Pseudoduganella albidiflava: one gene and its partners. The protein of the gene in region 1 interacts with the protein of each later gene in a pairwise test. Links are inferred from orthologs where the notes say so. Each region holds a gene or a part of one and is shown in the gene's direction. Other genes may lie near its edges.

What was found.
Region 2: the proteins of ftsZ (region 1) and EYF70_RS24705 interact in binary tests that used the Escherichia coli proteins (3 or more experiments, as listed by UniProt). The link is inferred for Pseudoduganella albidiflava from one-to-one orthologs.
Region 3: the proteins of ftsZ (region 1) and rlmN interact in binary tests that used the Escherichia coli proteins (3 or more experiments, as listed by UniProt). The link is inferred for Pseudoduganella albidiflava from one-to-one orthologs.

Annotation. Positions count from the first base shown.
Region 1 is NZ_CP036401.1:5,710,595-5,720,353, reverse strand. The notes cover bases 667-3,598. They hold ftsZ (cell division protein FtsZ), read left to right. Parts: upstream 667-1,494; coding sequence 1,495-2,703; downstream 2,704-3,598. Other genes in these bases: EYF70_RS23670 (hypothetical protein), read right to left, coding at 3,561-3,598; EYF70_RS23675 (peroxiredoxin), read left to right, coding at 2,976-3,479; ftsA (cell division protein FtsA), read left to right, coding at 667-1,334. Also shown: EYF70_RS23690 (cell division protein FtsQ/DivIB), read left to right, coding at 1-13; more of ftsA, read left to right, coding at 102-666; more of EYF70_RS23670, read right to left, coding at 3,599-3,941; EYF70_RS23665 (hypothetical protein), read left to right, coding at 4,411-5,301; EYF70_RS23660 (SET domain-containing protein), read right to left, coding at 5,500-6,000; EYF70_RS23655 (DMT family transporter), read left to right, coding at 6,150-6,992; lpxC (UDP-3-O-acyl-N-acetylglucosamine deacetylase), read left to right, coding at 7,092-8,024; EYF70_RS23645 (DciA family protein), read right to left, coding at 8,085-8,570; preprotein translocase subunit SecA, read left to right, coding at 8,836-9,759. UniProt on the Escherichia coli protein: Essential cell division protein that forms a contractile ring structure (Z ring) at the future cell division site. The regulation of the ring assembly controls the timing and the location of cell division.
Region 2 is NZ_CP036401.1:5,936,288-5,945,974, reverse strand. What follows is about bases 4,365-7,224. They hold EYF70_RS24705 (rod shape-determining protein), read left to right. Parts: upstream 4,365-5,202; coding sequence 5,203-6,246; downstream 6,247-7,224. Other genes in these bases: mreC (rod shape-determining protein MreC), read left to right, coding at 6,369-7,224; gatC (Asp-tRNA(Asn)/Glu-tRNA(Gln) amidotransferase subunit GatC), read right to left, coding at 4,608-4,907; gatA (Asp-tRNA(Asn)/Glu-tRNA(Gln) amidotransferase subunit GatA), read right to left, coding at 4,365-4,561. In the rest of the region: EYF70_RS24730 (pyridoxamine 5'-phosphate oxidase family protein), read left to right, coding at 1-306; EYF70_RS24725 (DUF1176 domain-containing protein), read right to left, coding at 316-1,338; Asp-tRNA(Asn)/Glu-tRNA(Gln) amidotransferase subunit GatB, read right to left, coding at 1,585-3,045; more of gatA, read right to left, coding at 3,077-4,364; more of mreC, read left to right, coding at 7,225-7,520; rod shape-determining protein MreD, read left to right, coding at 7,517-8,029; mrdA (penicillin-binding protein 2), read left to right, coding at 8,064-9,687. UniProt on the Escherichia coli protein: Forms membrane-associated dynamic filaments that are essential for cell shape determination. Acts by regulating cell wall synthesis and cell elongation, and thus cell shape.
Region 3 is NZ_CP036401.1:1,427,940-1,437,561, forward strand. Bases 2,898-5,692 are described here. They hold rlmN (dual-specificity RNA methyltransferase RlmN), read left to right. Parts: upstream 2,898-3,606; coding sequence 3,607-4,779; downstream 4,780-5,692. Other genes in these bases: ndk (nucleoside-diphosphate kinase), read left to right, coding at 3,081-3,506; pilW (type IV pilus biogenesis/stability protein PilW), read left to right, coding at 4,779-5,633; EYF70_RS06105 (RodZ domain-containing protein), read left to right, coding at 5,647-5,692. Outside these bases: pbpC (penicillin-binding protein 1C), read left to right, coding at 1-1,740; EYF70_RS06085 (Bax inhibitor-1/YccA family protein), read right to left, coding at 2,050-2,733; more of EYF70_RS06105, read left to right, coding at 5,693-6,696; ispG (flavodoxin-dependent (E)-4-hydroxy-3-methylbut-2-enyl-diphosphate synthase), read left to right, coding at 6,702-7,982; hisS (histidine--tRNA ligase), read left to right, coding at 7,989-9,341; EYF70_RS06120 (YfgM family protein), read left to right, coding at 9,360-9,622.

The DNA of each region.
Region 1 (9,759 bases):
AGTGAAGAAATAACGAATAAAAAACGACAAAAAAACGAATAAAAGACGAACAACAGGCCGCGGAAGGCCCGGTAGAGCGAAACGAATTTAACGAGCAAATAATGACAAAAGACGCGAAAAACCTGATCGTCGGCCTCGACATCGGCACCTCGAAGGTGGTGGCCGTGGTGGCCGAGGTGATGGGCGATGGCCGCCATGAAGTGATCGGGCTGGGGCAGCACGAATCGAAGGGCCTGAAGAAGGGCGTGGTGGTCAACATCGAAGCGACCGTGGAATCCATCCAGCGCGCCCTCGAGGAGGCCGAGCTGATGGCCGACTGCAAGATCCGCAACGTGTACGCGGGTATCGCGGGCAGCCATATCCGCAGCTTCAATTCGAGCGGCATGGTGGCGATCAAGGAAAAGGAAGTCACGGCCACCGACGTGGCGCGCGTCATTGAAACGGCGAAGGCCGTTAACATTCCTACCGATCAGCAGCTGCTGCACACGGTGCCGCAGGAATTCATCGTCGACAGCCAGGAAGACGTGCGCGAGCCGATCGGCATGAGCGGCATCCGGCTGGAAGTCAAGGTACATATCGTCACGGGCGCGGTGAGCGCCGTGCAGAATATCGTCAAGTGCGTGCGGCGTTGCGGACTCGAGGTCTCGGACCTGATCCTGCAGCCGATGGCATCCGCGGATGCCGTGCTCACGCCGGACGAAAAAGAATTAGGTGTAGTGCTGATCGATATCGGCGGCGGCACCACCGACGTTGCAGTGTTCTCGGACGGCGCGATCCGCCATACGGCAGTGATCCCGATCGCCGGTGACCAGATCACCAACGACATAGCGATGGCCTTGCGAACCCCCACCTCCGAAGCGGAAGAAATCAAGATCCGCTACGGGGTGGCAAAACAGGTGCTGGCGGATCCGGGGGAACACCTGGAAGTGCCGGGCCTGGGCGACCGCGGCCCCCGCAATCTGTCCCGCCAGGCGCTGGCTGCAGTCATCGAGCCGCGCGTGGAGGAATTGTTCGCCATGGTGCACCAGGTCGTGCGCGAGTCCGGATACGAGGGCGTGCTCTCGTCCGGCATCGTGCTGACCGGCGGCTCCTCGATCATGCCCGGCATGGTTGAAATGGCGGAGGACATCTTCCTGAAACCGGCACGCCTCGGCACGCCGGATTATCGCGGCCAGCTGGCCGACGTGGTGCGCAGCCCCCGCTACGCCACCGTGCTCGGACTTCTGCTGGAAGCGAAGAAGCAGTATTTGCGCGGGCATATCGTGACGCGCCAGGACGGGTCCGTGAAGGCGGTCTGGCAACGCATGAAGGAATGGTTCCTCGGTAATTTCTGAGGGTGGGTGCCGGGTACGCAGGCCACCGCTTGATGGCCTGCGATGCACCCAAAACGGTAACAACAGGGTAAACTATTTTTATATATACGCGGTCTTCACCCCCAGCTTCTACCGATATGAAGGCTGGCGCTTGAAGGGCGCTCTCAACTAGGAGCACATCATGGAGTTCGATATGGTCGATAACGCATCACTGGGAACGGTGATCAAGGTGGTCGGTGTTGGCGGCGCGGGCGGTAACGCGGTGCAGCACATGATCAACAAGGGCATGAGCGGCGTGGAATTCATCGCCGCCAATACCGATGCCCAGGCGTTGTCGGCTTCCAAGGCCGACAACATCATCCAGATCGGCGAGACCGGCCTGGGTGCGGGCATGAAGCCCGACGTCGGCCGCAAGCTGGCCGAGGAATCGCGCGCACGCATCGAGGATGCGCTGCGCGGTGCGCACATGGTGTTCATCGCCGCGGGCATGGGCGGCGGCACCGGCACCGGCGCCGCGCCGATCGTCGCGGAAGTGGCGAAATCGCTGGGCGCGCTGACGGTGGCGGTGGTGTCGAAGCCGTTCTCGCACGAAGGCCAGAAGTGCATGGAAATCGCCGATGAAGGCCTGGAGCAGCTGTCGCAGAACGTCGACTCGCTGATCGTGATCCTGAACGAGAAACTCGAAGAGATCTACGAAGACGAGTCGCTGATCGAATGGCTGCAGCATGCCGACGACGTGCTGAACAACGCGGTGGCCGGCATCGCCGAGATCATCAACGTGCCGGGCCACATCAACGTCGACTTCAACGACGTGAAGACGATCATGGGCGAGCAGGGCAAGGCGATGATGGGTACCGCCACCGCCGCCGGCGTGGACCGCGCTCGCATCGCCGCCGAACAGGCCGTGGCATCGCCGCTGCTGGATGGCATCGACCTGTCCGGCGCGCGCGGCGTGCTGGTCAACGTGACCGCCAGCCGCAGCCTGAAGGGCAAGGAAATCAAGGAAGTGATGGCCGCGGTGCGCGCCTTCGCCGCGCCGGACGCATCGATCGCACAGGGCATCGCCTATGACGATTCGATGGGCGATTCGATCCGCGTGACCGTGGTGGCAACGGGCCTGGGCAAGAACAAGAAGCACGTGCAGCTGGTACCGCAGCAGATGCTGCGCACGGGCACCCACAACAACCCGCTGAACCCGCAGGCCGGCCTGGCCGGCGCCGCAGCATCGGTGTCGATGGGCATCGGTGCCGCCGGTGGCCACAGCTTCGAAGGCAAGCGCGAGCCGGCCGTGTGGCGCCGCGAATCGGCTTCCGAGCAGGTGCGCGCGATGGAAAAGAACGGCATGGAAACCTACGATATCCCGGCATTCCTGCGCAAGCAGGCCGACTGACGTTGTGATCCGGCGGCGTGCCCGCAAGGGCGCCGCCGTGCCGGCCTACGTGAGAGGGGCCGGCGCTTTCGAGCGGCTTCGCTCGCGCTCTGGCATACTTGCCGGAGCTGCCGCCTGGTGCAGTGCACCTTGGGCGGCTTTTTTTTGCCTGCGCGGCTTTTTGCCTGTGCGGCTTTTTTGTTTGCGTGGCTGGGTTCCGCTGTAACCCCAACTGCAAATGTTGGGGTACTGCTGACGAGCCCCTGCGCGCAACGGTTTACAAGGAGATCACCATGACCATCAAGATCGGCGACAAACTGCCGGAAGGCACCCTGTCCGAATTCATCGAAGTCGAAACCGAAGGCTGCTCGCTGGGCCCGAACACGTTCAACGTGCAGGAACTGGCTGCCGGCAAGAAGATCGCCATCTTCGGCCTGCCGGGCGCCTACACGCCGACCTGCTCGGCCAAGCACGTTCCCGGCTTCGTCCAGCACGCCGAGGCCTTCAAGGCCAAGGGCGTGGACGAGATCTGGTGCGTCTCGGTCAACGACGCCTTCGTGATGGGCGCCTGGGGCCGCGAACAGAAAGCCACCGGCATCGTACGCATGATGGCCGACGGTAACGCCGCGTTCGCGAAGGCACTGGGCCTGGACGCCGACTTCTCGAAGTTCGGCATGGGCACCCGCTCGCAGCGCTACTCGATGCTGGTCGAAGACGGCGTCGTCACGCAGCTGAACATCGAGCAGGGCGGCAAGTTCGAAGTGTCGAACGCGGAGACGCTGCTGGGTCAGCTGTAATCGACTGCGGATAGCGGGCGATCATCGTCGCTCCGCCATGACGGGCGCGCTCCGCGGCGCGCCCGCAGCACTGGAATGGTGTCAGCAAATCGACGCGCCAATGCTTTTGCCAGTCCTGAGGTTGAAACCGAAATCGCATTGGTATCCATCGGTGGGCCTGTAGAGGCAAGCCAGGTTGTCTCGCTCCCGGATGCGCACCCCTTTTTCCACGCCGCACGCGGCCTTCCTGTCCGGCCCCATCGCCTCGAACATATCCTTGGCGGCTCGTCCTCGAACGTAGAATGCCACGCGGGCGTTGTCGGGCGTGGGCGCGATCGTATCTCCCAGCTCGCCGCCATAGATGACGTACCTGGTCTCGGCAGGGCGCAGCAGCCATTCCCACGCTTGAGTGCCTTGTGAAAAAGCGGCCGAAGCCGCAATCGCAAGAAGAACAAGAAAAGAGCGTTTCACCTCGGCCCTCATGCAAGTATCGTTACGTGAAAGTGGTTGTCGTGGTGACTGCGTGGGACGACCCTCGGAATCTTCTTGTCGTTGAAATAGATGACTTTGATCGCACCACATTCGAAGAACAGCTTGATCAGCTTCGCAGTGGCATCGTGATCATAGTACCTCGTGTCTTTCCAGGTCACTGGAAGTTCTAGCCCGTCGAGCCGAAGAGGGCGGATATCGATATCCAATCCGCTCTGATGTCCCACCCAGCCTGGCAATGTCTGCATAGTGTTCAGTCCGAAAATAATACTTGAGTTAGATACGTCTAACCTTTAGTCGAAAATCAGATTTTAAACAATAATTTCTTTCACGGAATTTCCTCGTCATTCTTGTCGCCACAATGATACAGGAAGCAGTGAATCGGGATATTGAATAGACATCGGCTTTATTTGGGTACACCATTAGTAGTAGCTTCGACCGCCCGCTTGTTCTGGAGGACCTCATGCACCACGCTATCTCCCTCGCGAGTCTTATTGTCCTTCTTTGCACAGCATCAGCGCAAGCCACGACCGTCACCTCTACGTTTGTGACCGCCGGGAGATATGCGGGAGGGCAGACGACATACTCTGATGCTCACCCGACGAGTTCGAATCTTTCAGTGATTAAAGAAGCACCGGAGGGCGGAACAGGAGCGGGCATTGCCGAGGCGTCAGCATCATACGGAGTACTTCGGGCAGATGCCGGAGCAGCTGGTGGGCAATATGCTAGTGGAGGCGCACGCGCTCAGGCATCATTTAACGATATTATCGTTTTCAATGCCGATGGGATGACGGGCAGGCGTGGCTCAACGACAATGAATTTGTGGTTCCACTGGGACTTGGACTCAATAGCTGCTGGGAATAGCTTTGCCCAAACGCATGGTCAGATTAATTTCTATTCCGGTCGTTCCAGTTCCAGCAGGGTTACTCTGAATCGTGCCAATGGTTACAACAGTGAGCACATCAATTACAACAGCGCTTTCAATAATGGTGTGGAGGTCCCTTTTTCTTTCACGATACCATTAGTAGTCGATTTTATATTCGGCCGAGAATTTTCTATTAATGCATCGTTGTCAGTAAACGCTGCCGCTGCAGGTATGGGGCCGGATCGGTTCGGGAATGTGAATGGCTCGGCCGTTGCACAGGCGAACGCTGGTCGGTCTGTGTATTGGGCAGGATTTTCTGATACAGAAGTAGGAGGAGTTGCCTTAGGTGACTTTATGGTAACCTCGCGTTCCGGTACTGACTGGTCGCTTTCTCAAGTTCCTCCAGTGCCAGAACCAAGATCGGTCGTTCTTTTAGTCACGGGATTTTTGGTATTGTGTATCGTCCGAGCGCGCAATCAAAAATTTTGATGCAAAAGATTTACGAGTTCTGTGGCGGAATGCACAAGCGGTCCATTTGTGCGTGCTAGAGTTTTCGACCTGTAACGCAATAGGACGACCGGCCGGGTTATCCCGGCCATAGGCTCATGCGGCAATTGCCGCGATCACGCGGTGGTCGTGCGATTCCTCGCTATTGAAGCCAGCCCAGCAGGTAAATCCTGCAGTTAATCAGCCAGCCGCCTTCTTGCCCCGGCTGCGCTTCTTCGGCGCCAGCATGATGCCGGTGCAGTTCGGCGCGCCGCAGTGGCAGGCGAAGGCCTTCTTCACGGCGGGGGTATGGCGCTCGTCGTAGATGAGGCCATAGTTGTAGCGCAGCTCCTCGCCTTTTTCGATGTCGCACAGTGCGTGGATGAATACGCGGTCGTCTTCTTCCATGGCCTCGCAGTTCGGATCGCACGAGTGATTGATGAAGCGCGACTCGTTGCCGCCGGCGCCGCCGTCGATCAGCAGGCCGTTATTGAGCGTGAAGAAGAACGTATGGTTGATCGGGCCGCCCTTCTCGGCGGTGCGCCGGCAGGTCTCGTCCCAATCCACGATCTCGCCGGTATATTCGATGATCCGGGTACCGGCCGGGATCGCGCGGCGGGCGAAGACGCCCTTGCCGTGGATCGGCGAATCGTGCACTTCGAACAGGGCGGAAGTTTTCGGTTTGGCAGTGGACGTGGTCATTCGAATATCATACCGCGTTGATAGTGTGCTTGCTCGTGCCGCGCGCTTCCGTAGCGGGGCGTGCTGCGGCGGCTACAATGAGCGCCCCAATCCCCACGGAACGTCCCTTGAAACAGAACGCCAAGGAAAACCTGCACAGCATTTACGCGATGGTCACGGCCGTCGCGATGTTCTCCATCATGGATACGGCGATGAAGCTGCTCGCCGCCCGTTACCCGGCCATGCAGGTGACGGTGCTGCGCGCGTTTTCATCGATGCCGCTGGTGTGCGCGTACGTGGCATATCGGGGCGGGTTCCACGGCATCTTCAAGGTGAACTGGCCGTTGCAGCTGCTGCGCGGCGCGCTCGGTATCGCCATGCTGACACTGTTCGCCTATGGCCTGAAGTCGCTGCCGCTGTCGGAAACGTATTCCGTGTTCTTCATCGCGCCCGCGCTGATCACGGCGCTGTCGGTGTTCATCCTGAAGGAGCGGGTGGACGGCATGCAGTGGCTGGCCATCGGCGTGGGCCTGGTCGGCGTGCTGGTGGTGCTGCGGCCCGAGGGCACCAGCTTCATTTCCGTCGCCGGGCTGGCGATCCTCGGCTCGGCGGCCTGCTATGCGGTATCGGCGATCGCCAGCCGGATGCTGTCGCGCACCGATTCGAACGAGAAGATCATGTTCTGGCTGCTGGTGATGATCGGTGCCGGCTCGCTGCCGCTGGCGTTGCCGTCCTGGGTGGCGCTGCGCTGGGACGACTGGCCGGTGATCGCCACGCTGGCCTTGTCCGGCTTTTTCGGCCAGCTGGCGATCACCAAGGCATTCAGCATGGGCAAGGCATCGATCGTGGCGCCCTTCGAATACACGGCGCTGGCCTGGGGCGTGGCGATCGACTGGGCGTTGTGGAGCACGCTGCCGGATGGCTGGACCCTGGTGGGCGCGGCGATCATCATCGGCAGCGGCATCTACCTGGTGCGGCGCGAGGCGGTGCACAGCGAGGCCGAGCACCCCTGAAAGCCGCATGTTGTCACGGTTTTATCCCTGGTCCTATGCCTGGTCTTATGTCTTTTGGCATAGGGAACGCGGGCCTCGGAAAGCCGATATAATCGTGAAATGAAACAACGTACGATCAAAGAACAAGTCCGCACCACCGGTGTCGGCGTGCACTCCGGGACCAAGGTCGAACTGACCCTGCGCCCGGCCCCGCCCGACACGGGCATCGTCTTCGCCCGCGTGGACCTGGTGCCGCCCGTGGTATTCCCGGTCGGCCCGCTGGAAATCGGCGATACGCGCATGGCGACCGTGATGATTCGCGATGGCGCCCGTGTGTCGACGATCGAGCACCTGATGTCGGCCTGCGCGGGCCTGGGCATCGACAACCTCTATATCGACGTGACCGCCGAGGAAATCCCCATCATGGATGGCTCGGCGTCGTCGTTCGTCTACCTGCTGCAGCAGGCCGGCCTCGCCGAGCAGGAAGCGCCGAAGAAATTCATCCGCATCACGAAGCCGATCGAGGTGCGCGAAGGGCAGGGCGCCAGCGAGAAGTGGGCGCGGCTGGTGCCGCACAACGGCTTCAAGCTGGACTTCTTCATCGAATTCAACCACCCGGCCGTCGATGGCACGGCGCAGCGCGCGCAGATCGACTTCGGCAGCCAGTCGTATATCCAGGCGGTGGCGCGGGCGCGCACGTTCGGCTTCATGCAGGACGTGGAAATGCTGCGCGGGATCGGCCTGGCGCGCGGTGGTTCGCTGGAGAACGCGATCGTGATGGATGAGTACCGCATCCTGAATCCGGACGGCCTGCGCTACGACGATGAATTCGTGCGCCACAAGATCCTCGATGCGATCGGCGACCTGTACGTGATCGGCCACCCGCTGATCTGCGCATACGAGGCGCACAAGTCCGGCCACGCGCTGAACAACAAGCTGCTGCGCGAACTGCTGGCCAATCCGGATGCGTATGAATTCGTCAGCTACGATTCGGCCGACCAGGCGCCGCCGTCGTATGCGCGGCAGCTCGAGCAGGAATGGGCATATAACTAAGTAAGTAGCCAGGCACTTAGCGAAGCAACCAGGCCGGCATCGGCCGCGAAGGCTTCGCTGCTACCGGCGATGCGCCACCAGGTTCTTCAGCGCCGCGATCAGCGTGGCGTTCTGCTTGGTCGGCTCCAGCGTCTCGGACAGCCGGGCGAACGAATCCACCCCCACTTCGGGAATGACGAGCTGGCGCCGCTCCACGGGCGGCGTCGCCATGGCCTTCATCATCTGCACCTTGAGGCGGATGTTGTCGATCTGCCACCCCTTGGCCGACAGCGCTTCTTGCAGTTTTGGCAATTGCTGTTTAAGCTTGGCGGCAACCGATGCGTTCGGTGTCGACAGCACCAGCTGGCCGGCCTCGAACGACAGGATGTCGCAGAAATTGAAGGCGGCCGGCAGGACTTTCGCGCAGTCCTGCTGCAACTTCGCCATGCGCTGCACGGCCGGCAGCAACGCCGCGAGGCGGTCGTCGCGGCGCAGGAAGTCGGTGGCTTCGACCGCCGTCCGGTTCCGGCGGGTCTGGTCGAAGGCATTGAAGGAGTTGAATCGCATGCGCGAAACATAGCATAGCCGCGCCGTGCATGCAGCAACGGCGGCGTGGCGGCGGGTGCATGCGATGCCGGACAGGAGTCGGGCGCACTGCACGGGAAGCTGCAGGGTGAGCTGTAAAGCGAACGGCAAGTTCCCCTGAGGCTATTGTCTTTCCGGCAGCCATCCCCATGTACCCCCGTGCTAAAATCATGGTCTTTTGCCACAGGCTTTGGGCGAGGTCGCGAAGCGAGCTTTTTTTAAACGGCGTTTATTCAAGAATTCAAGCATGTCCTTACTGACCGCGATTTTCGGCAGCCGTAACCAGCGGCTGCTCAAGCAGTACCAAAAAACCGTCAAAGCAATCAACGCTCTCGAACCCGAGTACGAAAAGCTGTCGGACGCCGAATTGCAGGCCAAGACGCCCGCCTTCAAGGAACGCGTGGCAGCCGGCGAGGCGCTGGACGACTTGCTGGTGGAAGCCTTTGCCGTATGCCGCGAAGCGTCCAAGCGCGTCTTCAAGATGCGCCACTTCGACGTGCAGCTGCTCGGCGGCATGGTGCTGCATTACGGGAAAATCGCCGAGATGCGCACCGGTGAAGGCAAAACGCTGACGGCAACCCTGCCGGCCTACCTGAACGCGTTGTCCGGCAAGGGCGTGCACATCGTGACCGTCAACGATTACCTGGCCCAGCGCGACGCCGAAACCATGGGCAAGCTGTATCGCTGGCTGGGCCTGACCACGGGTGTCAACCTGGGGCAGATGGAACACTCGGTCAAGCAGCAGGCCTATGCGTCGGACATCACGTATGGCACCAACAACGAATTCGGTTTCGACTACCTGCGCGACAACATGGTGTTCGACATCCGCGACCGGGTGCAGCGCGGCCTGAATTACGCGATCGTCGACGAAGTCGACTCGATCCTGATCGACGAGGCCCGCACGCCGCTGATCATTTCCGGCCAGGCCGAGAACCACACGGACCTGTACCACAAGATCAACGAAGTGCCGAAGCTGCTGACCCTGCAGATCGGCGAGGAAAAGCCGGACGGCAAGGGCAATGTCGAAGTGCCGGGCGACTATACGAAGGACGAGAAAGCGCACCAGGTGCTGCTGACCGAAGCCGGCCACGAGAAGGCCGAGGCGATCCTGACGAAAATGGGCCTGCTGCCGGAAGGCGCCTCGCTGTACGACTCCGCCAACATCACGCTG
Region 2 (9,687 bases), 220 kb from region 1 along the record:
GCCGCCGACCCGAAGGTGCGCGTGTACTTCCAGGCATCGAAGCATGCCGGTTTTCTGTACCTGGACGGCATCGCCACGATCTCGCGCGATCCCGCCCGCATCCGTGAACTGTGGAGCCCGGAACTGGCCACCTGGTTCACGGAAGGGCTGGGCGACCCCCGCATCACGCTGATCCGCGTGGTGCCCACGGATGGCTACTACTGGGACAACAAGCACGGCAACCTGGTGCAGGGCCTGAAGATCATGGTGGGCGCCGCGATCGGCAAGACGCTGGACGATTCGATCGAAGGCCGCGTGGCGCCGTGATGGCCGGCGTCAGCGCGGGCCGCGCGTGACCTTCGCCACATAGGTCGGCAGCCTCCATGCGCCGCCGGGTGCCACCAGGCGGCACATGCCGGAAGTGGTCGATTCGGTCAGCACGAAGCGGCGGCCGTCCCAGACCCATTCCCTGGTAGCCCAGCAGTCGCCCATGCCGCGGCCCTTCTGCGCCGACGTGATGATGCCGGCCGCGTAGTCGGTGGCGTCGGCGGTGACCAGTTCCAGGTTGAATGGCGCGGCCTTGTTGGCCACGAGATAGGCGCTGCCGGTGTTGTAGGCGCCTGTCCAGCAGGGCATCTGCACCAGCAGTTTTTCCGGGGTCAGTTTCATCACGGTCAACTGGTCCGGCTCGAAGGCCTCGCAGCCACTGGTACCGGCATCGAGCGCCTTGCGCAGTTCGCGGAGCAGGGCGGTGCGGGCCGCCGGCGGCAGGTTTACTTCGGTCGAACCGGCCGATGCGGGAGAAACCTCGGGCGCCGGCAGTGGTCCCGGCACGGTATCCTCGGGCCGGCTGCCCTTGCGCAGCAGCGCCCCCATGGTGCCGAGGCGGCCCTGGACTTCATCCATCTTCAGCAGCACGGCGGAAGCGCCCTTGCCGGACAGCGCCCAGGTGTGCGTGCCGTCGGTCCATTCCACCCGGCCGGTGCCCGAAACGGCCGAGACCAGCGCCTGCGCCTGCGCGGGCGTCAGCGTGCCGTGCTGGGCCTCGATCTTCACCGGCCCCACCGCCTTGCCGTCGATCTTCATCGTCACCGTTGCCGACTTCGGCTCCGGCGCCTCGTCGCCATAGCTGCCCAGCTGCAGCGTGGCCGCGAGGGCGCGCCCGGGACCCGCCACGCGCTCGAGCAGCACGGAAACGGCCGGCTCGACACCGTCGGGCTGGTACCCGGCCGCGCGGCACGTGCGCGTGTTGTCGCACGCCAGTTCCCAGTCGTGGTGGCTGAATTCCGTGCCGGCGGGCGTGGCCGCAAGCACGGGGATGGCCAGGGTGGCCAGCAATGGAGCGATCAGTTTTTTCATGTCGACAAGATAACAAAAAAAGGCGCCGCGGCGCCTTTTTTTAAAAACGGTGACAGGCACCATTTATGTCGAAATGTTTTCCGGAAAATGGAGCCTGTCACTAAGGCCGTTAAGTTAAGCGCCATCCGGCACATTGAAAGCGCATGCATTCACCCCAACAGCGAAGGGCTGGGGTCAGACCCGCCGGGTCTGACCCCGGAATCTGCCATTGGGTTTAGAAGTCGGAGCCTGTCACCGGTTTTCTGGTCAGCCCGCCAGCTTCTGCTTGAGCAGTTCCGTCAGCTGTGCCGGGTTGGCCTTGCCTTTCGATGCCTTCATGGCCTGGCCGATCAGCGCGTTGATCGCCGCTTCCTTGCCGGCGCGGTACTGCTCGACCGACTTGGCGTTGTTGGCGATGACTTCGTCGACGATGGCGACCAGGGCGCCCGCGTCGGACACCTGGCCCAGGTCTTTTTCCTTGATGATGGCATCGACCAGCGCGGCGTCATCCGAATTGGCTTCCCACAGCGCCTGGAAGACTTCCTTGGCCGCCTTGTTCGAGATGGTGCCGTCGGCGATGCGCTTGAGCATGAGCGCCAGCTGCGCCGGTTTCACGGGCGCGTCGGCGATGTCGACATCGTTGCGGTTCAGCGTCGAGGACACGTCGCCCATCAGCCAGTTCGCCGCTGCCTTGGCGTTTTCCTGGCCGGCGGCGGCCACCACGGCTTCGAAGTAGGTGGCCATCGCCTTCGACGAGGTCAGCACCAGCGAATCGTATTCCGGCAGCTTGTACTGGCCGACGAAGCGCTCGCGCATCACGGCCGGCAGTTCCGGCATCGCGGCTTTCACGCGCTCGATCCAGTCTTCGGAAATCGCCAGCGGTGGCAGGTCCGGGTCGGGGAAATAGCGGTAATCCTGCGCATCTTCCTTGCTGCGCATTTCGCGGGTTTCCTTGCGGTCCGGGTCATACAGGCGCGTGGCCTGCACCACCTTGCCGCCATCCTCGATCAGCTCGATCTGGCGGCGCACTTCCACGTTCACCGCTTCCTCGATGAAGCGGAACGAGTTCAGGTTCTTGATCTCGCAGCGGGTGCCGAATTCGGTCTGGCCCTTCGGGCGCACGGACACGTTGACGTCGCAGCGGAACGAGCCTTCCTGCATGTTGCCGTCGCAAACGCCCAGCCACATCACCAGGCCATGCAGCGCCTTGGCGTAGGCCACCGCTTCCTGCGCCGAGCGGATTTCCGGTTCGGAGACGATTTCCAGCAGCGGCGTGCCGGCCCGGTTCAGGTCGATGCCGGACATGCCGTGGTAATCCTCGTGCAGCGATTTGCCGGCGTCTTCTTCCAGGTGCGCGCGCGTCAGGTTCACGGTCTTTGTGACGAACTTGCCATCCTTCTCGAAGCCGAACGTCAGCGAGCCGCCCTGCACGACCGGGTCATCCATCTGGCTGATCTGGTAACCCTTCGGCAAGTCGGGGTAGAAATAATTCTTGCGGGCGAAGATCGATTGCGGCGCGATCTTCGCGCCCACGGCCAGGCCGAAGCGGATCGCGCGGTCGACCGCCTGCTTGTTCATCACCGGCAGCACGCCCGGCAGCGCCAGGTCGACGGGGCTGGCCTGCGTGTTCGGCTCGGCGCCGAACGCGGTCGGCGAGCCACTGAAGATTTTCGAATCGGTCGTGAGCTGCACGTGGTTCTCGAGACCGATGACGACTTCCCATTCCATATTGTTCTTCCTTGTGATCTCTTGGATGCGATCAGGCAGCGGCCGGAGCGCGTGCGTGCCAGTCGGTCGCCTGCTGGAACTGGTGGGCGATGTTCAGCAGCTTCGCCTCGGCGAAGTAATTGCCGATGATCTGCAGGCCCACCGGGCGGTTCGCATTCTTGTCGCCCTGGCCGAAACCGCAGGGAATCGACATGCCGGGCAAGCCGGCCAGGCTGGTCGACAGCGTGAAGATGTCGGCCAGGTAGTTCGCCACCGGATCGTCCGCCTTCGAACCCAGGTCCCAGGCCACGGTCGGGGCCACGGGGCCCATGATCACGTCGCACACGGCATCGGGGCCGGAGAGCACTTTGGCGAAATCGTCGGCGATCAGGCGGCGGATCTTCTGGGCCTTCACGTAGTACGCATCGTAGTAGCCATGGCACAGCACATACGTGCCCACCATGATGCGGCGCTGCACCTCGGGGCCGAAGCCCTGGGCGCGCGTCTTGCGGTACATGTCCTGCAGGTCCTTGTAGCCCTCGGCGCGGAAGCCGTAGCGCACGCCGTCGAAGCGCGACAGGTTCGACGACGCCTCGGCCGGCGCGATCATGTAATAGGCCGGGATCGACAGCGCCGTGTTCGGCAGCGAGATGTCGACCAGCGTGGCGCCCAGTTTCACGAATTGCTCGAGCGCCGCGCGCACAGCCGCTTCCACGTCGGCAGCCAGGCCTTCGCCGAAGTATTCCTTCGGCACGCCGATGCGCAGGCCGGCCAGCGGTTCGTTCAGGTTGCGCGTGAAATCCTCATGCACGCCACCCTGTTCCGGCGCCAGGCTGGTCGAATCGCGCTCGTCGTAGCCGGCCATCGCCGACAGCAGCAGGGCGCAATCCTCGGCGGTCTGCGCCATCGGGCCGCCCTGGTCGAGCGACGAAGCGAACGCGATCATGCCGAAGCGCGACACGCGGCCATAGGTCGGCTTGATGCCGGTGATGCCGCAGAACGCGGCCGGCTGGCGGATCGAGCCGCCCGTGTCGGTGCCGGTCACGGCCGGCGCCAGGCGTGCCGCCACGGCCGCCGCCGAACCGCCGGACGAACCGCCCGGCACGGCATTCGTGTCCCACGGGTTCTTCACGGCGCCGAAGGCCGAGTTCTCGTTCGACGACCCCATCGCGAATTCGTCGCAATTGAGCTTGCCCAGGTGGACCATGCCCACGCCATGCAGTTTTTCGACCACGGTGGCGTCGAACGGGCTCACGTAATCGGCCAGCATCTTCGAGCCGGCCGTGGAGCGCCAGCCGCGCGTCACGAAAATATCCTTGTGGGCGATCGGCACGCCGGCCAGCGGGTGCGCGTTGCCGGCGGCAAGGCGGGCATCGGCATCGGCAGCCTGGGCCAGCGTCAGCGCGCGATCCACGTGCAGGAAGGCGTTCAGGTCGCTCGCTTCGATACGGTCGAGGTAGTGCGTCGCCAGCTCGGTGGCGGAAATCTCCTTCGACTGCAGCAGCGTGGACAGTTCTTTGAGGGTCTTGGTATGGATCATGGTGTTGTTCTGCTGTCCCGCCGCCGGGCGGCGGGAGGATGGATTAGTCGATCACCTTCGGCACCAGGTACAGGCCGTCCTCGGTCTTCGGTGCCACTTTCTGGTAATCGTCGCGGCGGTTCGGCTCGGTGGGCACGTCGTCGCGCAGGCGCAGCGCCACCTGCATGTGCGCGGCCAGCGGGTGCGCCAGCGGCGGTACGCCTTCGGTATCCACGGCGCGCATCTGCTCGGCCAGCGCGAAGATGCCGTTCAGCTTGTCCAGCATCGCCGCGGAATGCTGTTCGTCCAGTTCCAGTTGCGCCAGCTTGGCGATGCGGTTTACGTCGGTGGGTGTCAGGGCCATTTTCGGGGCGCGCAAAGCGCTAGTCATAAAACTGAGGGTTTCGATAAGACTTTTGTAACATCGGCCATTTTCACCCTAAAACCCCGGCAAACCTGCATAAACGCAGGCTTCGGGGTCCGCACATTTGAGTGGATTCAGGGCAAATAGCCCGTGAATTATAAGGTAGAATGCCGGGTTGATGCGTTGCCGGCATCCCGGTGGCCGCCAGTCTGGCAGAGCCCCGCTTCCCAGGCCGACGCATCACAGGACAATCTTCTAACTGCCCACGCGCGGGCAAGAGCGCTACAGGATACTCATGTTTGGTTTTTTACGCAGGTACATCTCGTCCGATCTGGCCATTGACCTCGGCACGGCAAATACTCTTATTTACGTGCGCGGTTCGGGCATCGTGCTCGATGAGCCCTCGGTGGTGGCGATCCGCCAGGAAGGCGGCCCGAATGGCAAGAAGACCATCCAGGCGGTCGGCAAGGAAGCCAAGCAGATGCTGGGCAAGGTACCCGGCAACATCGAAGCGATCCGTCCGATGAAGGATGGCGTGATCGCCGACTTCACCGTGACCGAGCAGATGCTCAAGCAGTTCATCCGCATGGTGCACGACTCGAAGTTCTTCCGCCCGTCGCCGCGCATCATCATCTGCGTGCCGTGCGGCTCGACCCAGGTGGAACGCCGCGCGATCCGCGAATCGGCGCTCGGCGCCGGCGCTTCGCAGGTCTACCTGATCGAGGAGCCGATGGCGGCCGCGATCGGCGCCGGCCTGCCGGTATCCGATGCAACGGGTTCGATGGTGGTCGATATCGGCGGCGGCACCACCGAAGTGGGCATCATCTCGCTGGGCGGCATGGTCTACAAGGGTTCCGTGCGCGTCGGCGGCGACAAGTTCGACGAAGCGATCGTCAACTACATCCGTCGCAATTACGGCATGCTGATCGGCGAACAGACGGCCGAAGCGATCAAGAAGGCGATCGGCTCCGCGTTCCCGGGATCCGAAGTCAAGGAAATGGAAGTCAAGGGCCGCAACCTGTCCGAAGGCATCCCGCGTTCGTTCACGATCTCGTCGAACGAGATCCTGGAAGCGCTGACCGACCCGCTGAACAATATCGTGTCGGCCGTGAAGAACGCGCTGGAACAGACGCCGCCGGAACTGGGCGCGGACATCGCCGAAAAGGGCATGATGCTGACCGGCGGCGGCGCGCTGCTGCGCGACCTGGATCGGCTGCTGATGGAAGAAACCGGCCTGCCGGTGCTGGTGGCCGAAGACCCGCTGACTTGCGTGGTGCGCGGTTCGGGCATGGCGCTGGAACGCATGGACCAGCTGGGATCGATCTTCTCGTACGAGTGATCCCCGGCACGATCGCGGCCGCGGTCTTCGTCTGCAATGGATTGCGGATGGGTGCGGCCAGGCGTTAGCAATACCGGGCGGTTCGTGCCATGTGCGCGGCCGCCCATGTCCATTCAGGATCTATGGAATACAGTCCGCCGCCACTCTTCAAGCAAGGGGCGTCCGCGCGCGCCAAGATGGTGATCTGCGCGTGCATCTCGATCGCATTGCTGTTGTTCGATTCGCGCGTGGGCGCGCTGACCGTGGTGCGCCAGGTGGTCGGTACCGTGCTGTATCCGCTGCAGGTGGCGGCGATGCTGCCGCGCGATGCCCTGGCGGGCGTGGGCACCTATTTCTCCACCTTGTCCGGCCTGGAAAAACAGGTGCGCGAACTGCGCACGCAGCAGATCGCCATGGCGCACACGCTGCAGCAGGCGCAGCTCACGCAGGCCGAGAACGCCCAGTTGCGCAGGCTGCTCGAAGCCCGTGAAAAAGTGCCGGGCAAGACGATGCTGGCGGAAATCCTCTACGACGCGCGCGACGTGTTCACCCGCAAGGTGATCCTGAACCGCGGCATGCAGCAGGGCGTGCGGGCCGGCCTGCCCGTGATCGACAACCAGGGCGTGGTGGGGCAGGTCACGCGGGTGTTTCCCTTCACATCCGAGGTCACGCTGCTGACCGACAAGGAACAGGCGATTCCCGTGCAGGTGCTGCGGAACGGCCTGCGCAGCGTTGCCTATGGCCGCGGCCAATCCGGCAACCTGGACCTGCGCTTCATGGCGCCGAACGCCGACGTGGTGGTGGGCGATATCCTGATCACGTCCGGCATCGACGGTGTGTATCCGGCCGGCCTGGCGGTAGCCCGCGTCACGCAGGTGGAAAACAGCGCGAACGGCATGTTTGGCCGCGTGGTGTGCCAGCCGCTGGCCGGCATCGAACGCAATACGCAGCTGCTGATCCTGATGTCGCTGCCGGAGATGCCGCCGCGTCCGCCGGAAGAAGATACCAGCAAGCCGGTCAAGAAAAAGAAAGCGGCCGATTCGGCCACCGCGCCATCGGCTGCCGCGCCTGCCGCCGAGGGCGCCGCGCCTGCCGCGGGTGCTCCCGTGGCGGCGCAGGCCAATGTACCGGCAGGCCCGGCGGCGCCGGGCCTGCGCCCGGGAGCGCCGCCGCAACCGCTGGCCACCGCGCCGGCCGGTGTCCAGGCCACCGCGCCGGCGGCGTCGCCCGTCGCGCCGCGCACCAATGCGCCGGCGCCCGCACCTGCAGCCGCGGCACCGAGGGAGAACCGATGAACCGTCCGCAGTACATCCTGCTGCCCGTCAGCCCCATCTTCATCGCGATCAGCCTGCTGGCCGCGTTCCTGCTCAACCTGATGCCCTGGGGCCAGTTCATCGCCGCGCCGGACTTCGTGGCGCTGGTGCTGGTATTCTGGGGCGTGCACCAGCCGCGCCGGGTCGGCATCGGCACCGCATTCTGCCTGGGCCTGCTGATGGACGTGCACGACGCCACGCTGCTGGGCGAGAATGCGCTGGCCTACACGCTGCTGTCGTATTGCGCGATCATGATGCACCGCCGCGTGCTGTGGTTCCGCATCAGTACCCAGGCCATGCATGTGCTGCCGCTGCTGCTGCTGGCGCAGGCGGTGCAGTTGCTGGTGCGCTTCCTGGTCTCCGGCAAGTTCCCCGGCTGGTTCTACTTTGTCGAAAGCTTCGTGTCGGCGCTGCTGTGGCCCCTGATCACGATGCTGCTGCTGGCGCCGCAGCGCCGCGCGGTCGACAAGGACCATACCCGCCCGATCTGATGCGCCCGGAAGCAATCACGCCACACCGACACCCATGACCGAGCTGAAGAACAACGAGCGCGAACTGCACCTGTTCCGGGTGCGGCTGACGCTGCTCGGCACCCTCGTCTTCATCTGCTTCGCGCTGCTGCTCGCGCGCCTGGTCTGGCTGCAGGTGATCCGCCACAGCGACTACATGGCGCAGGCCGAGGACAACCGGATCGCCGTGGTGCCGATCCAGCCGAACCGGGGCCTGATCCTGGACCGCAACGGCGTGGTCCTGGCGCGCAACTACTCGGCCTACACGCTCGAGATCACGCCGTCCAAGCTGCGCGTGCCGCTGGAGGAAATGATCGATGCGCTGGCCCTGATTGTCGAGGTGACGCCGAAGGACCGCCGCCGCTTCAAGAAGCTGATGGACGAGTCGAAGAACTTCGCCAGCGTTCCGCTGCGCACCCGGCTGTCCGACGAGGAGGTGGCGCGCTTTACCGCGAACCGGTTCCGCTACCCCGGCGTGGAAGTGCAGGCGCGCCTGTTCCGCAACTATCCGCTGGGCGAGACGGCGTCGCACGTGATCGGCTACATCGGCCGCATCAACCAGAAGGAAGCCAAGGCGATCGAGGAGCGCGAGGATGCCGCGAACTACAACGGCACCGACTACATCGGCAAGGAAGGCCTGGAAAAGAGCTATGAAAAGCACTTGCACGGCATTACCGGCTACGAGGAAGTCGAAGTGTCGGCGGGCGGGCGCGCGATCCGCACGCTGTCGCGCACGCCGCCCACCTCCGGCAGCAACCTGATCCTGTCGATCGATATCGAACTGCAGAAGATCGCCGAGGAAGCGTTCGGCGAATGGCGCGGCGCGCTGGTGGCGATCGAGCCGTCGACCGGCGACGTGCTGGCTTATGTGTCCCGGCCGGGCTACGACCCGAACCTGTTCGTGGATGGTATCGATTCGCAGAGCTGGAACGAACTGAATACGTCGCTGGACCGGCCGATGGTGAACCGGCCGCTGTCCGGCACCTATGCGCCCGGCTCGACGTTCAAGCCGTTCATGGCGCTGGCCGCGCTGGAGACGGGCAAGCGCACGCCGTCGCAGGCCATCTTCGACCCGGGCTTCATGTACCTCGGCACCCACAAGTTCCGCGACGACGTGGTGAATGGCCACGGCACGGTGGACTTGCGCAAGTCGATCGTGGTGTCGTGCAACACGTACTACTACCACCTGGGCCGCGACATGGGGATCGACATGATCCACGACTTCATGAAGCCGTTCGGCTTCGGCCAGAAGACCGGCATCGACCTGGACAACGAGAAGACCGGCGTGCTGCCATCGAAGGAATGGAAGCAGTCGCGCTACAAGAAGAACCCGCGGGCCGGCAAGTGGGTGGGCGGCGACACGATCTCGGTGTCGAACGGTTCCGGCTACAACTCTTATACGCCGCTGCAGATCGCCCACGCGGTGGCGAACCTGGCCAACAACGGCATCGTGATGAAGCCGCACCTGGTGAAGATCATCGAGGATGGCGGCACGCGCGCCCGCACGCTGACCGTGCCGAAGGAAAGCTACCGCATTCCGCTGAAGCAGCAGAACATCGACCTGATCAAGGACGCCATGGTCGGCGTGGTGAGCGAGCAGGGCGGCACGGCGACGCGCGCCTTCGCCGGGGTGCAATACA
Region 3 (9,622 bases), 4.3 Mb from region 1 along the record:
GGGTTGCTGGATCCGGCATTGAAGGCAGGGCCGGGCGGCCGCACGCTGGGCCAGAAATGGGACCAGGCCGTAGCGGCCCGCGCGCTCGATGCCGCATGGAGCAAGGCGCAGATCCTCGAAGCGTACCTGAACCTGGTGGCGTTCCGCGGCGAACTGCAAGGCGTGGGCGCGGCGGCGCAGGGCCTGTTCGGCAAGGCGCCCTCCGGCCTGGACGTGGCCGAGTCGGTGATCCTCGCCAGCCTGTTGCGGGCACCCTCCGCCTCCCGGGCCATCGTGGCGCGGCGGGCCTGCGCACTGGCCAGGGACCTGAAGGCGGCCACGCCGTGTGCCGCGATCGATGCCGTTGCCCAGCGGGCGTTCTCGCGGCAGGCATCGATGGCGCCATTGCCGCCGGCACGCGAGGCGGCTGCGCAATTGCTGAAGGGGGCCGGGGAGAACGTGCGCAGCACGCTCGATGGCACGCTGCAGCGCCACGTGCAGGCGGTGCTGCGGCAGCAGCTGATGGCGCTGCGCGAGCGGCACGTGGCCGATGGCGCCGTGCTGGTCCTGGATAACGCCACCGGCGAGATCCTGGCCTGGGTGGGCAATGCCGGCGGCAGCGAGGTCGATGGCGTGACCGCGGCGCGGCAGGCCGGATCGACGCTGAAACCATTCCTGTACGCGCTGGCGCTGGAGCGGCGGCTGCTGACGGCGGCGTCGCCGCTGGACGATACGCCGCTGGAAGTGACCACGCCGTCCGGCCTGTATGCGCCGCAGAACTACGAGCACGACTTCAAGGGCATCGTCACGGCGCGCGCCAGCCTGGCCGGTTCGCTGAACGTTCCAGCCGTGCGCACGCTGATGCTGGTCGGGCTGGAACGCTTCGCCGCGCAGTTGCGCGCACTGGGGTTTTCCAGCCTCGGCGAAGAAGCCGATTTCTATGGTCCGTCGCTGGCCCTGGGCTCGGCCGACGTCACCCTGCTCGAGTTGACCAATGCCTACCGGGCGCTGGCCAACGGCGGCGTGGCCGGCGGCGCCACCTTGCAGGCCCGCGCGCGGCCGGTGGCAAGGCGTCGCGTCGTCGATGCGGGCGCTGCGTTCATCGTGGGCGACATCCTGGCCGACCGCGCGGCGAGGGCGGCCACGTTCGGCCTGAAGAACGAGCTGGCCGCGCCGTACTGGGCGGCCGTCAAGACCGGGACCAGCAAGGACATGCGGGATAACTGGTGCATCGGCTATACCGCGCGCCATACCGTCGGCGTGTGGGTCGGCAATTTCGACGGCAGCGCGATGTGGGACGTGTCCGGCGTCAGCGGGGCCGCGCCGGTCTGGCGCGACGTGATGGATTACCTGAACCGCGATCTTCCCGGCCGTGCGCCGCAAGCGCCGGCCGGTGTGGTGCGCCGCACCGTCACGTGGCAGCCTGCGCTGGAAGCGGCGCGGCCCGAATGGTTCCTGAAAGGCACCGAGACATCGCGGGTGGCGCTGCTGCCGGCCGAGCAGCGGCTCCCCGAGATCGTCTATCCCGCCGACGGGGCGATCCTGGCGGTCGACCCCGATATCCCGGCAGGCCGGCAGCGCGTGTTCTTCCTGGCGCACGGCCCGCGCGACCTGCGCTGGCGGCTCGACGGCACGGAAGCAGGCTCCACCGGCCAGCAGGCAGGCTGGGCTCCCGCGCCCGGCAAGCATGAATTGGTGCTGCTGGACGGAACGGGCAGGGAAGTCGATCGCACCACGTTCACCGTGCGCGGCGCCGAATAGCGTCGGGGCAGCGCATCAGCAACAACCTGCGCCGTCGCGCCACTTCAACGATTGTGTTGCAAAAAAATCGGGGACTGTCCCCATGCGTCAGTTAAGTCCACCCCAAGTGCAAATTCTGGGGTCAGACCCGGCGGGTCTGACCCCTGCCCTTCGCTGCTGGGGTGAATGCATGCGCGTCCAATGAGCCGTATGACGCTCAACTTGACGGCATTAGGGACTGTCCTCGGTGTTGTCTTGATACCAGCTCGGCAGTATCGGGGCAATAAAAAAGCCGGCACTAGGCCGGCTTCGGGATGCTGCATGCAGTGTTTATTCGCGGTCGCCGCTGGTGAAGCCCAGGATCGACAGCAGGCTGGTGAAGATGTTGTACACGTCCAGGTACAACGCCAGCGTGGCGCTGATGTAGTTGGTTTCGCCGCCGTTGACGATGCGTTGCACGTCATACAGGATGAAGGCGGAGAAGATGCCGATGGCCAGCACCGAGATCGTCAGCGACAGGGCCGGGATCTGGAAGAAGATGTTCGCCAGCGATGCCAGGATGATCAGCACCAGGCCGATGAACGCGAACTTCGCGACACCCGAGAAATCGCGCTTCGACACGGTGGCGATACTTGCCAGCACGGCAAAGATCGCGCCGGTACCGCCGGCGGCCAGCATGACGAGCGTGCCGCCATTCGCGAATGACAGCGTGCGCATCAGCAATGGCGTCAGCATCAGGCCCATGAAGAACGTGAAGCCCAGCAGCAGGGCCACGCCCGCGCCGCTGTGCTTGTTCTTCTCGATCGCCCACATGAAGCCGAACGCGATGCCCAGGAACAGCAGCGCGCCGAGGAAGCCGCCCGGCATCGGGATGCCGAATGTCATGCCGGCGGCCGCGCCCAGCACGGTCGGGACCATCGACAGCGACAGCAGCCAGTAGGTGTTGCGAAGCACGCGGTTCTGGGTGACTGCCTGCCCGCCCGCATATTGATAAGTTTTTTCCAAGTTCGCCATAGTTTGCACTCCTTTTGTCGGTACGGTGTACCCTTGCCAAAGCTTAGCACGCGTGGTGCCGAAAAGGGCTGAAGCCCGCCGGGATGGTCTGTGATGCCGGATCGATCCATTGATCCGGCTCTTGAAATCCTCCGGAATCCGCCCAACTGCCTGCGAACGGCTGGGCTTCCCAGCCAATACCGTCCGCTTCGGTGCGCATTCCAGGGTTTCGATACGGCTTTCCGCCGCTTGTTACGCCATCTTCCGCCCCAACACGCATAGTATATGGGGTGTTGTATGCTAAAATCAAAGGTTGATCGAGAAATCAATTACGTTTTAACCCTTTCTTTTTACTGGAGTTTTTAATAATGGCAATCGAACGCACCCTGTCCATCATCAAACCGGACGCAGTGGCCAAGAACGTGATCGGCCAGATCTACAGCCGTTTCGAAGGTGCTGGCCTGAAAGTCGTGGCTGCCCGCATGACCCAACTGTCGCGCGCCGAAGCCGAAGGCTTCTACGCCGTGCACGCTGCCCGTCCTTTCTTCAAGGACCTGGTGGACTTCATGGTTTCCGGCCCGGTGATGATCACGGTTCTGGAAGGCGAAGGCGCCATTGCCAAGAATCGCGACCTGATGGGCGCAACCGATCCGAAGAAAGCTGAAAAAGGCACGATCCGCGCCGATTTCGCCGACTCCATCGATGCCAACGCCGTTCACGGTTCGGACGCCGCCGAAACCGCCGCCACGGAAATCGCTTACTTCTTCCCAGCACTGAACGTGTACTCCCGTTAATCGCCAAGATTAACGGTGCGATAGCACTACATCGGTAGTATCGCCTGACGCCCCGGCATGTCCGGGGCGGAGGTGTTTTGAAAAAAGATTGAAACTAGTTATGGAAACGACCCTCACCAACCTGCTGGACCTCGATCCCGCGCAACTGATCGACTACTGTGCGCAGTTGGGTGAGAAGCCGTTCCGCGCCAAGCAGCTGCAACGCTGGATCCACCAGTTCGGCGCGTCGGACTTCGACAGCATGACCGACCTCGCCAAGTCCCTGCGCGAGAAGCTGAAGACGCGCGCCCATATCACGGCGCCGGCCGTCATCAGCGACCATACCTCGACCGACGGCACGCGCAAGTGGCTGGTGGATGTCGGCAATGGCAATGCCGTGGAAACCGTGTTCATTCCGGAAGAAAACCGCGGCACGCTGTGCATTTCCACCCAGGCCGGCTGCGCGGTCAACTGCCGCTTCTGCTCGACCGGCAAGCAGGGCTTCAACCGCAACCTGACGGTGGCCGAGATCATCGGCCAGCTGTGGATGGCCGAGTTCGAACTGCGCAAGACCAAGGGCATCGAGCCGGGGCCGAAAGGCGAGCGCCAGATCACCAACGTGGTGATGATGGGCATGGGCGAGCCGCTGCTGAACTACGAGCCGACCGCCACCGCGCTGAAGCTGATGCTGGACGATAACGCCTATGGCCTGTCGCGCCGCCGCGTCACGCTGTCGACTTCCGGCGTGGTGCCGATGATCGACAAGCTGTCGCAGGACGTGCCGGTAGCGCTCGCCGTGTCGCTGCACGCTTCCAACGACGAGCTGCGCAATGGTCTCGTGCCGCTGAACAAGAAGTACCCGCTGGCCGACTTGCTGGCGGCCTGCAAGCGTTACCTGGAATTCGCCCCGCGCGACTTCATCACGTTCGAGTACTGCATGCTGGACGGTTTCAATGATTCCGACGAGCATGCGCGCGAACTGATCGCGCTGGTGAACCATCCGCAATATGGCATCAATTGCAAGTTCAACCTGATTCCGTTCAACCCCTTCCCGGAATCGGGCCTGACGCGCTCGAAGAATCCCCGCATCAAGGCCTTCTCGGAAATCCTGATGAACGCCGGCATCGTGACGACGATCCGCAAGACCCGTGGCGACGACATCGACGCCGCCTGCGGCCAGCTTGCCGGCGAGGTCAAGGACCGTACCCGCGTGGCCGAGCGCATGGAAAAGATGGCCGAATATAAAACCAAGTTCGGTGCCGATTTCGGCAAGATCGTGGAGATCCGGTCCTGATGACCGCAGCCGCCCAGTGCCGCGCGCGCAGCGCCAGGCTCGGTTCCGCCGGGCTGCTGGGCGCGTTGTTGCCCATGCTGCTGCTGGCCGCCTGTACGGGCGGCCCCGCGGGCACCGGTGCCGGCGCTACCAGCGGCAGGGCCGAGCTGCCCACGCTGTCGGATGCCACGGCTGCGCAAAAGCGCGCCCAGATCCGCATGCAGCTGGCGGTCGGCTACTATGAGCAGGGCCAGTTGCCCGTCGCGCTCGATGAGATCAAGAAGGCGATCGCCGCCGATCCCGGCTATGCGGACGCCTACGGCGTGCGCGCGCTGATCTACATGGGCATGGGCGAGGCGACGCTGGCGGACGATAATTTCAAGCGCGCGCTGCAACTGGCGCCGAACAACCCGGATATCGCGAACAACTATGGCTCGTTCCTGTGCCAGAACGGTCGCGTGGCCGAGTCGTTCCGCTGGTTCGACGCGGCACTGGCCAGCCGGCAGTATTCTTCGCCCGTGAAGGCGATGAACAATGCGGGCAGTTGCGCGCTGAAGAGCAAGGATTACGAGCGGGCCGAGCAATACTTGCTGCAAGCATTGCAGCTGGCCCCGGATCAGCCGTCGACCAGCGCCAACCTGGCGCGGGTCTATTACGAGCGTCGCGACTACGCGCGCGCCAACTTCTTCCTTACCCGGCTTGGCAAGGTTGCCCGGCCCGACAGCTTGCCGGCCGATGTGCTGTGGCTCGCGGTCCGGGTCCAGCACCGGCTCGGCGACAAGGGGGCGGAAGAAGCTTGGGCGACACAGCTGCGGCGCCACCATGCCGCCTCGCCCGAGTATGCTGCGTATCAGCGCGGGGCGTTTGATGAGTGAGACAGGGGTAATAATGGATTCAGAAGGGCAAAAGCAGCCGCAGGGTCAGCCTCACGGGCAGGGGCACGCACAGGAGCGGCAGCATGCCGCCGCGCCGGGCGCAACGCTGGCCGCGCAGCGCGAAGCGATGGGCCTGACCGTGGAACAGATCGCCGATCAGCTGAAGCTGGCGCCGCGCCAGGTCGTCGCGCTCGAGCAGGGCGACTTCGCTTCGCTGCCGAACATGGCCGTCACGCGGGGGTTCATTCGCGCCTATGCGAAGGTGGTGCGGCTCGATCCGGCACCGCTGGTGGCGCAGATCGAAGTCACGCCATCGGTCACCACGTCGAGCGAACATGCGCCGATCAGGCGCGAAAAGATTCCCACCACGTTTTCCCAGTCGCGCTTTCCCACGCTGGCTTCGCGCCAGTCGAAGCCGAAGGTCTGGATCATCGGTGGCGTGGTGGCGCTGGCCGTCATCGCCGGTGCCGGCGCATGGCAGGCCGGCCTGATCTCGCCGGCCGCACTCAGCAAACCGGCCACCGTGGCCGCGCCAGCGGCTACCGCGCCGGCCGCGCCAGGTACCGCCGGCACCACCGCCACCACGCCGCCGCTGCTGTCGCCGAACGTACCGCTGGTATCGACGCCTTCGCAGGGGCCGGCAACGCCGGAAAATACCGCGCCGCTGGTGACGACCCCGCCGAACACCGCGATCGCGGGCGCTCCGGCGACGAATTCGGCTGCAACGACACCGGCTGCGACGACGCCGGCTGCCACGACACCCGCCGCCACTGCGCCAGCCGCCACCACGCCGGCTCCGGCCGCGGCCACGCCGGCACCGCAGGGCGCCAATACGCTGACGCTGGTCTTCACGGCCGATTCGTGGGTCGAGATCAAGCGGCCCGGCGCATCGCCGCTGATTTCCCGCCTCGTCAAGGCCGGCAGTACCGAGAGTTTCGAGATCGATCGCCAGTCGCAGCTGACCGTCGGCGCGCCGGAAGGCGTGCGCGCCACGTTGCGCGGCCAGCCGCTGCCGCTGCCGAAAGTAGCGAACGGCACCATTTCACGTGTCCAGATCAAGTAATGAGCATGTCCGAACTTACTACCGCCATACCTTCTAACGCGATCCCTTCCGGCCCCCTGGCGCGCCGCTCCAGCAAGGGCGTGCTGGTGGCGCATGGCGACCGCAAGGTGTGGGTCGGCGGCGACCATCCCGTCGTCGTGCAATCGATGACCAATACCGATACCGCGGATGCGGTCGGCACCGCGATCCAGATCAAGGAGCTGGCCCGGGCCGGTTCCGAGCTGGTGCGCCTCACGGTGGACCGGCCCGAGGCCGCGCAAGCCGTGCCCTACATCCGCGAGCAGCTCGACAAGATGGGCGTCGACGTGCCGCTGGTCGGCGACTTCCACTACAACGGCCACACGCTGCTGACCGAGTATCCGGATTGCGCCGCCGCGCTGTCGAAGTACCGCATCAACCCCGGCAACGTGGGCAAGGGCGCCAAGCGCGACACGCAATTCGCCCAGATGATCGAAGTGGCGATCCGCCACCAGAAGCCGGTGCGCATCGGCGTCAACTGGGGTTCGCTGGACCAGGCGCTGCTGGCGCGCATCATGGATGAGAACGCGGCCCGCGCCAATCCGTGGAGCGCGCAGGCGGTGATGTACGAAGCACTGATCACGTCCGCCATCGAGAATGCCCAGCGCGCCGAGGAAATCGGCCTGGGCCGCGACAAGATCGTGCTGTCGTGCAAGGTCTCCGGCGTGCAGGACCTGATCGCCGTGTACCGCGAGCTGGCCAGGCGCTGCGATTACGCGCTGCACCTGGGGCTGACGGAAGCGGGCATGGGCAGCAAGGGCATCGTCGCCTCGACGGCGGCACTGTCCGTGCTGCTGCAGGAAGGCATCGGCGACACGATCCGCATCTCGCTGACGCCGGAGCCGGGCGGCGACCGCACGAAGGAAGTCATCGTCGGCCAGGAAATCCTGCAGACGATGGGTCTGCGCAAGTTCATGCCGATGGTGATCGCCTGCCCGGGCTGTGGGCGCACCACGTCGACCACGTTCCAGGAACTGGCGGACGATATCCAGACCTTCCTGCGCGAGCAGATGCCGGAATGGAAGAAGAGCCACCCGGGCGTGGAAGCGATGAACGTGGCCGTGATGGGTTGCATCGTCAACGGCCCCGGCGAATCGAAGCACGCCAACATCGGCATCAGCCTGCCGGGCACCGGCGAATCGCCGGCCGCGCCGGTCTTCGTCGATGGCCAGAAGGTGGCCACGCTGCGCGGCGACACGATCGTGCAGGAGTTCCAGCAGATCGTGCTGGATTACGTACAGAAAAACTACACATCAGTATCGGTATAAAAAACCATGTCCGAAAACAAAAAAGCAGAGAAGATCACCTCGGTCAAAGGGATGCCCGACATCCTGCCGGCCGATGCCCACCTGTGGGAAATCTTCGAGAACACCGCGCAGTCCATCCTGCAAAGCTACGGCTACCAGAACATCCGCACGCCGATCGTCGAGGAAACCCGCCTGTTCGCGCGCGCGATCGGCGCCGTGACCGACATCGTCGAAAAGGAAATGTATTCGTTCGAGGATTCGATGAACGGCGACCAGCTGACGCTGCGTCCGGAAGGCACGGCCGGCGTGGTGCGCGCCGTGCTGGAACATAACCTGGTGTACGACGGCCCGAAGCGCCTGTGGTACAAGGGCCAGATGTTCCGCCACGAGCGCCCGCAGCGCGGCCGCTACCGCCAGTTCCACCAGTTCGGCGCGGAAGCCGTGGGCTTCACGGGCCCGGACATCGACGCCGAGCTGATCATGCTGTGCCGCCGCCTGTGGGATGACCTGGGCCTGCCGGAGATCCGCCTGGAACTGAACTCGATCGGCGACGCCGCCGAACGGGCCGCCCACCGCGTGGACCTGATCAAGTACCTGGAACAGCACGAGGAACTGCTGGATGCGGAGGCCAAGCGCCGCCTGCACACCAATCCGCTGCGCATCCTCGATACCAAGAATCCGGCCCTGCAGGACATCGTCAACAATGCGCCGAAGCTGCTCGATTACCTGGGCGAGGAATCGCTGAAGCACTTTGAAGGCGTGAAGAACATCCTCGACCGTAACGCGGTGCAGTACACCGTCAACACGCGCCTGGTGCGCGGCATCGACTACTACAACCGCACCGTGTTCGAATGGGTCACCGACCAGCTGGGCGCGCAGGGTACCGTGTGCGCCGGCGGCCGCTACGATCCGCTGATCGAGCAGTTCGGCGGCAAGCCGACGCCGGCGGTGGGCTTCGCGATGGGCATCGAGCGCCTGATCGAGCTGATGAAGTCGGCCGGCGAAACGGCCGCGCCGAACCAGTGCGACGTGTACCTGGTGCACCAGGGCGAGGAAGCGCAGATGCAGGCCTTCATCCTGGGCGAACGCATCCGCGACGCCGGGCTGGACGTGATCCTGCACTGCGCCACCGCGGCCGGCGCCGGCTCGTTCAAGAGCCAGATGAAGAAGGCCGACGGCAGCGGCGCGTCGTTCGCCATCATCATCGGCGAAGACGAAGTGGCCAACAATACTGCCAGCGTGAAGGCGCTGCGCGGTGCCGAAGGCGAGCAGCAGCAGGCCACGGTGGCGTTCGAGGAAGTGGTCGGCTACGTGGTCGACCAGATCATCGGCGGCCACGATTGCGGCGACGACTGCGAAGACCACCACCACCATCACTGATCCCGAAGGATAGATTCCATGGCATTCGATCACCAAGAAGAAGAACAGCTCGCATCCCTGAAGGCATGGTGGGCCAAGTACGGCAACGCCGCCACCTGGGTGCTGGTGGCCGGCCTGGCCGCCTATTCCGGCTGGGCGGGCTGGCAGTATTACCAGCGCACCCAGGCTGTCGAGGCGTCCGCGCTGTACGACGAGCTGCAAACCTCGGTCGGCAAGGATAACGCCAAGGTGCAGCGTGCCGCCGGCGATATCGAGAGCCGCTATGGCCGCACGCTGTATGC